Eleftheria terrae: one gene and its partner. The protein of the gene in region 1 interacts with the protein of each later gene in a pairwise test. Links are inferred from orthologs where the notes say so. Each region holds a gene or a part of one and is shown on either strand. Other genes may lie near its edges. The genes, in order: ruvC and ruvA.

The links.
Region 2: the proteins of ruvC (region 1) and ruvA interact in binary tests that used the Escherichia coli proteins (3 or more experiments, as listed by UniProt). The link is inferred for Eleftheria terrae from one-to-one orthologs.

Annotation. Positions count from the first base shown.
Region 1 is NZ_CP106951.1:4,540,164-4,543,468, reverse strand. What follows is about bases 64-3,057. They hold ruvC (crossover junction endodeoxyribonuclease RuvC), read left to right. Parts: upstream 64-1,281; coding sequence 1,282-1,833; downstream 1,834-3,057. Other genes in these bases: N7L95_RS20305 (hypothetical protein), read right to left, coding at 2,914-3,057; N7L95_RS20310 (PEP-CTERM sorting domain-containing protein), read right to left, coding at 1,931-2,788; N7L95_RS20320 (phosphatidate cytidylyltransferase), read left to right, coding at 308-1,285; N7L95_RS20325 (lysophospholipid acyltransferase family protein), read left to right, coding at 64-299. Also shown: more of N7L95_RS20325, read left to right, coding at 1-63; more of N7L95_RS20305, read right to left, coding at 3,058-3,093; N7L95_RS20300 (hypothetical protein), read right to left, coding at 3,111-3,302.
Region 2 is NZ_CP106951.1:2,542,029-2,545,164, reverse strand. Bases 208-3,032 are described here. They hold ruvA (Holliday junction branch migration protein RuvA), read left to right. Parts: upstream 208-1,246; coding sequence 1,247-1,819; downstream 1,820-3,032. Other genes in these bases: N7L95_RS11130 (hypothetical protein), read right to left, coding at 2,917-3,032; ruvB (Holliday junction branch migration DNA helicase RuvB), read left to right, coding at 1,827-2,894; N7L95_RS11145 (response regulator), read left to right, coding at 553-1,218; N7L95_RS11150 (sensor histidine kinase), read left to right, coding at 208-438. In the rest of the region: more of N7L95_RS11150, read left to right, coding at 1-207; more of N7L95_RS11130, read right to left, coding at 3,033-3,136. UniProt on the Escherichia coli protein: The RuvA-RuvB-RuvC complex processes Holliday junction (HJ) DNA during genetic recombination and DNA repair.

The DNA of each region.
Region 1 (3,305 bases):
ACGGCGACTCGCTGGTGATCTTTCCCGAGGGCACGCGCAGCAACCTGGGCGACCCGCAGGCCTTCAAGTCCGGCCTCTACCACCTGGCGCGGCAGTTCCCCGAGGTGCAGCTGATTCCCGCCTGGATCGACAACGTGCAGCGTGTCATGCCCAAGGGCGAAGTGGTGCCGGTGCCCATCCTCTGCTCGGTCACCTTCGGTGCGCCGATGCAGCTGCTGCCCGACGAGGACAAGCGGGCCTTCCTCGACCGCGCCCGCGAGGCCGTGACCTCGCTGCGCAAGCTGGGCCGGAGCGCGTGATGAGCGACATGCTGAAATACCTGCGCAACCTGAGCGCCGGCGAGCAGATCGGCTGGTTGTTCGTCATCGTCTTCGGCATCCTGGGCCTGGCCACGGTGCTCGGCATCGCGCTGAGCATCAAGGCCGCCGACGAGTCCCAGCAGGAGGCGGCCGAGCGCTTCAAGCGCCAGCTGCGCACCTCCTGGATCATGGTGACCGTGTTCTGGATGGCCTGGATCGCCGGCACCTTCGTCTCGGTGCTGCTGTTCGGCACGCTGTCCTTCCTGGCGCTGCGCGAGATCATCACGCTTTCGCACACCCGCCGTGGCGACCACCGCAGCCTGATCGTGGCCTTCTTCGTCGTGCTGCCCGTGCAGTACTACCTGGTGGGGGCGCGCTACTTCGACCTGTTCTCGGTCTTCATCCCGGTCTATGTGTTCTTCGCCATCCCGGTGATCAGCGCCGTGGCCAACGACCCGGAGCGCTTCCTGGAGCGCAATGCCAACATCCAGTGGGGCATCATGGTCTGCATCTACGGGCTGAGCCATGCGCCGGCGCTGCTGCGGCTGGACTTCCCGCGCTATGAGGACCGGGGCGCCTTCCTGGTGTTCTTCCTGGTGTTTGTCGTGCAATCCTGCATGGTGGTGCAGGGCTATGTCGCGCGAAACTATCGCTCGCTCAAGCCGGTGGCGCCGCGCATCAGCGCGTCGTTTTCCTGGGGTTCGGCCTGGGCCGGGGTGATCGCGGGCGGGCTGATCGGCACGCTGTTGTACTGGATCACGCCCTTCAAGCCGGGGCAGGCGCTGGGCATGTCGCTGATCGCCTGTGCCGCCGGCACGCTGGGGCATTTCGTCATGAAGGCATTGAAGAAGGACGCGGGCGTGCACTACTGGGGCAACGAAGGCCGGCTGGTGACCGGCGCGGTGGGCCTGCTCGACCGGGTGGCGGCGATCTGCTTCGCGGCGCCGGTGTTCTTCCACTCGGTGCGCTGGTACTTCAACATATGAGGGTGCTTGGCATCGACCCCGGCCTGCAATGCACCGGCTTCGGCCTGGTGGATGTGGAAGGGGCGCAGCTGCACTACGTGGCCAGCGGCACCATCAAGACCCGCGACGCCGCTTTGGGCGACCTGCCGGGGCGGCTGAAGATCATCTTCGACGGCGTGCAGGAAGTGGTGCGCCGCTACCAGCCCACCGCGGCCTCGGTGGAGATCGTCTTCGTCAACGTCAACCCGCAGTCCACCCTGCTGCTGGGCCAGGCGCGTGGCGCGGCGCTGGCCGGGCTGGTGAGCTGCTCGCTGCCGGTGAGCGAATACACCGCGCTGCAGATGAAGAAGGCGATCACTGGCCACGGCCTGGCCCGCAAGGAGCAGATCCAGGAGATGGTGGCCCGGCTGCTGAAGCTGCCGGCCGCGCCAGGCAAGGACGCGGCCGACGCGCTCGGCATCGCCATCTGCCATGCGCATGCGAGCCGCTCGTTCGACGCGATCACGCGCAATGGCGGGACGATGGCGCGGCGCACGCACGCGCAGTTCAAGGGGGGGCGGACCTACTGAGTCCGCTCAGTGGAAGGCCGGCCTGACCGGCCCGGCCCCCGGCGCCCTCCAGCTGGGACGCTTGAGGGCGCCGCCACATACCGGCGGGCTCTGCGGCTCACGCGGCTGCGCGCCGCCGTCTTGCGAGCAGCACCCCACCCAGCCCCGCCAGCATCAAGGCATACGTCGACGGCTCCGGCACCGCCGCCGCAAACCCGTAGGCCGAGGCCTGGAAGTCCACCAGCGCATACACCGTCGCGCCGCTGCGGTTCTCGAAGGTCACCGACAGGCTGTCGCTCGATTGCTGCTGCAGCAGCGAGCCGGGCGCATCGGCCGGCGTGCTCTCCACGCGCAGGTTGTGCAGGTCGGAGACGGTCTGCAGCGCCTCGTTCAGCGACGGCGCGCGGAACAGGGCCAGCGACAGCGCCGTGGTGCCCTGTGCTGCGGCGCAGAACACGCCGGTGCTGCAGTCGGCCACGGTGTTCACGCCCAGCAGCGACTCGGCCGAGATCGTCAGGCTGCTGCCGGCCTGGATGGCAATGAAGCTCTGCCCGTAGTTGCGCGACGCCAGCTCGGCACTCACGCTCAGGTTCATGCCCGGCCGGGTGTCGTCCAGCTCGGCCAGCAGGGAGCCGGCGGTGGCCCCCATCTCGGCCCGGCTGCGGTGCCAGACACCTGGTGCACCGTGCTCGTCGGCGGCGCTTGGCAGGGCGGAGGTTTCGTCGATGTCGCCGGTGCTGGTTCCCACCTGCAGGGGGTCGTCGACCCTCGTGTGCATCGACCAGGCATGCGCGCTCAGCCGATGGTTCAGGTCCAGCGAGGGCACCCGGCCATCACCCGGATCCAGGTCGACCACCTCGAAGCGCAGGTTGCTGAGTTCGGCACTCACCACATGGGCCTGGGCGGCCCCCATCGACAGCGCGGCCGCGGCGGCCAGGGTCACCAGCCGCAGGCTGGCAGGCATACGCAAGGGCATGGACACTCCTTGTTGAAGAGAAGGAGTGCGAACGCTAACCAACTCGGGGTGGCATGGCAAGCCACATGTGCAGGGCGGGCCATGGCTCCCCTGGCGCCGGCCCTGTGCTTCTCAGCCGAGGTTGCTCAGCCAAGGCCGCCGACCATGGCTGCCATCATGAGCAGGGAAAGCACGGCAGGCAGGGCCAGCAGCGCCACGAGCCCGACGGCGAACCACCCGCGCCCGGATTTCACGAGCAGGACCAGGCACCACACCAGCAAGCCGCCGCCACCCAGTCCCAGCAAGACGTAGGCAGGCCAGTACATGTCCGTCGGACGCCGGGCTAGAACCGCCCGTCCAGCAGCATCTCGGCCGCCAGCACCCCAAAGAACACCAACCCCGCGATCACCGTCCACTTGACGATGGCGAGCCCGATGCGGAAGTAATGCGGCCGCCGCGTGACGAGGTAGAGCCCGAAGCAGCCGACCGCGCCCACCAGCAGCAAGGCCACCAGCACGCGAACGACCGCGAACATGCC
Region 2 (3,136 bases), 2.0 Mb from region 1 along the record:
CGCCTGTCGGTGCGCGGCCTGACCGGCAAGCCGGTGAAAGTGGCCGACGCCCTGGCCGACTGGCGGGCCGAAGTGGTCTCGCGCCTGGGACAGGCGGCGGTGCAGGTGGACTGGATGACGGCCCACGAAAGCGACGAGCGCCACCTGTCGGCACGCGCCTATGTGCAGACTACCCGCATCCTGCGCGAGGCCACCAGCAACATCATCAAGCACAGCGGCGCCACTGCCTGCACCATCCGCTGCGTGATCGACGCGACCGATTTCAACCTGGTGATCCAGGACAACGGCCGCGGCATCCCGCTGGAGCTGGACGGCAAGCTCGACCGCGGCCACGGCATGGCGAGCATGAAGCGCCGCGCCAAGCAGCTGGCCGGGCAGTGCCTGGTGGAGTCGGGGCCGGGCTACGGCACGGTGATCCGGCTGACCTTGCCGCTTTAGCGGAAAGTGTCACTGACGCGGGGTCCGGAGCGCCGCAAAAACGGGCAATTGCGCGGTACCATGGCAGTGGCCGTCCGCGCTGGTGCAGTGACGGCGCTCTGAGTGACTGTTCACATGCATATCCTGCTCCTCGAAGACCTTCCCGAAATCCGCCAGTGGCTGAAGACGCTGGTGACCCAGGTCTTTCCAGCCGCGCGCGTGTCCGAAAGCGCCCGCGTGCACGATGCGCTGGAGCAGATCACCGCGCTGCGCTTCGACCTGGCCCTGATCGACCTGGGCCTGCCCGACGGCTCCGGCGTGGAGGTGGTGGCGGCGCTGCGCGAGTCGCAGCCGGAGGCCCAGTCGGTGGTGGTCACCATCCATGATGACGACGACCACCTCTTCCCCGCGCTGCAGGCGGGTGCCTTTGGTTACCTGCTGAAAGAGCAGGCCAAGGACCAGCTGGCCGAGCAGCTGCAGCGCATCACCCAGGGCGAACCGCCGCTGTCGCCGTCCATTGCGCGCCGCGTGATCGCCTACTTCGCTTCCCAGGCCCGCCACCAGCCGGCCCAGACCGAGCCGCTGCTGCCGCCGGTCTCGCTCACCGACCGCGAGAACGAGGTGCTGCTGCGCGTGGCCAAGGGCTTCACGCTGCCCGAAATCGGCGTGCAGCTGGGCCTGTCGCGCCACACCATCGCCGACTACGTGAAGCAGATCTACCGCAAGCTCAACGTGTCGTCGCGTGCCGAGGCCGCGCTGGAAGCGCAGCGCCTGGGCCTGTTCCGCAAATCGCCGCGCTGAGCCCGCCGCGGCCGCGATAATCCGGCCGATGATTGGACGGCTCACGGGCGTGATCGCGGAGAAGGCCCCTCCGCAGGTGTTGATCGATGTCAACGGCGTCGGCTATGAGGTCGACGTGCCGATGAGCACCTTCTACAACCTGCCCAACCTGGGCGAGCGGGTCAGCCTGCTGACCCACTTCGTGGTTCGCGAGGACGCCCAGATCCTCTACGGCTTCGGCAGCGCCGCCGAGCGCGAGACCTTCCGCCAGCTGATCAAGATCTCCGGCGTCGGCCCGCGTACCGCGCTGGGCGTGCTCTCCGGCATGAGCGTGGGCGACCTGGCGCAGGCGGTCAGCCTCCAGGAGTCCGGTCGCCTGGTGAAGGTGCCGGGCATCGGCAAGAAGACGGCCGAGCGCCTGCTGCTCGAGCTCAAGGGCAAGCTCGGCCCCGACCTGGCGCAGCCGGTGGCGGTGGCCAGCGAGGCGCACGGCGACGTGCTGCAGGCCCTGGTCGCGCTCGGCTACAGCGACAAGGAAGCCGCCGCCGCGCTGAAGGCCTTGCCGGCCGATGTGGGCGTGAGCGAAGGCATCAAGCTGGCGCTGCGGTCGCTGAACAAGTGAGCCTCGCATGAGCATCCAGACCGACGACTTCAGCCCGCCGCCGCGCCAGCGGGTCGTGTCGGCCTCCGCCGGCTCCCCCGGCGAGGAGGTGATCGAGCGGGCTTTGCGGCCCAAGGGCCTGGACGACTACGTCGGCCAGGTGAAGGCGCGCGAACAGCTGGAGATCTTCATCGGCGCCGCCCGCAAGCGCGGCGAGGCGCTCGACCATGTGCTGCTGTTCGGCCCGCCGGGGCTGGGCAAGACGACCCTGAGCCACATCATCGCGCACGAGCTGGGCGTCAACCTGCGCCAGACCTCCGGCCCGGTGCTGGAGAAGCCCAAGGACCTGGCGGCGCTGCTGACCAACCTCGAGCGCAACGACGTGCTCTTCATCGACGAGATCCACCGGCTCTCGCCGGTGGTCGAGGAAATCCTCTACCCGGCGCTGGAGGACTACCAGATCGACATCATGATTGGCGAAGGGCCGGCGGCCCGCTCCATCAAGCTCGACCTGCAGCCTTTCACCCTGGTGGGGGCCACCACCCGCGCGGGCATGCTCACCAACCCGCTGCGCGACCGTTTTGGCATCGTCGCCCGGCTGGAGTTCTACAGCGCCGAGGAACTGGCCCGCATCGTGACCCGCTCGGCCGGCCTGCTGAACGCGCCGGCCGATGCGCAGGGCGCGATGGAGATCGCCCGCCGCTCGCGCGGCACCCCCCGCATTGCCAACCGTCTGCTGCGCCGGGTGCGCGACTATGCCGAGGTGAAGGGCGACGGCCGCATCACCAAGGCCGTTGCCGACAAGGCGCTGGCCATGCTGGACGTCGACCCGCAAGGCTTCGACCTGATGGACCGCCAGCTGCTCGAAGCGGTGATCCACAAGTTCGACGGCGGCCCAGTGGGCCTCGACAACCTGGCGGCCGCCATCGGCGAGGAGCGCGACACCATCGAGGACGTGATCGAGCCCTACCTGATCCAGCAGGGCTACCTGCAGCGCACCCCGCGCGGGCGCATCGCCACGGTGGCGGCCTACCGCCACCTCGGCATGGCGCCGCCCGGGCGGGCGGACGCCGGGGACCTGTTCGGCGCGCCCTGAGGCTGGCCGGCCGGGACCCGGCTCAGATCAGGTCTTCGATCACCAGCCGGCCGTAGCGCTCGGCGATGCAGGCGCCCGCCTCGCGGGCGATCTCGGCGACCCGCCGTGCCTGGGCCGGCTCGGGCGCGAAGACCACCAGCCAGCAGCAGCCCTCGTCGGCCAGCTGCTTGTAGCGGCGCATCAGCCGCACCTCGGTGCCGAATTCGGCTGCACCGCTGGCGCTGGCGAGGCGGCGCTCCATC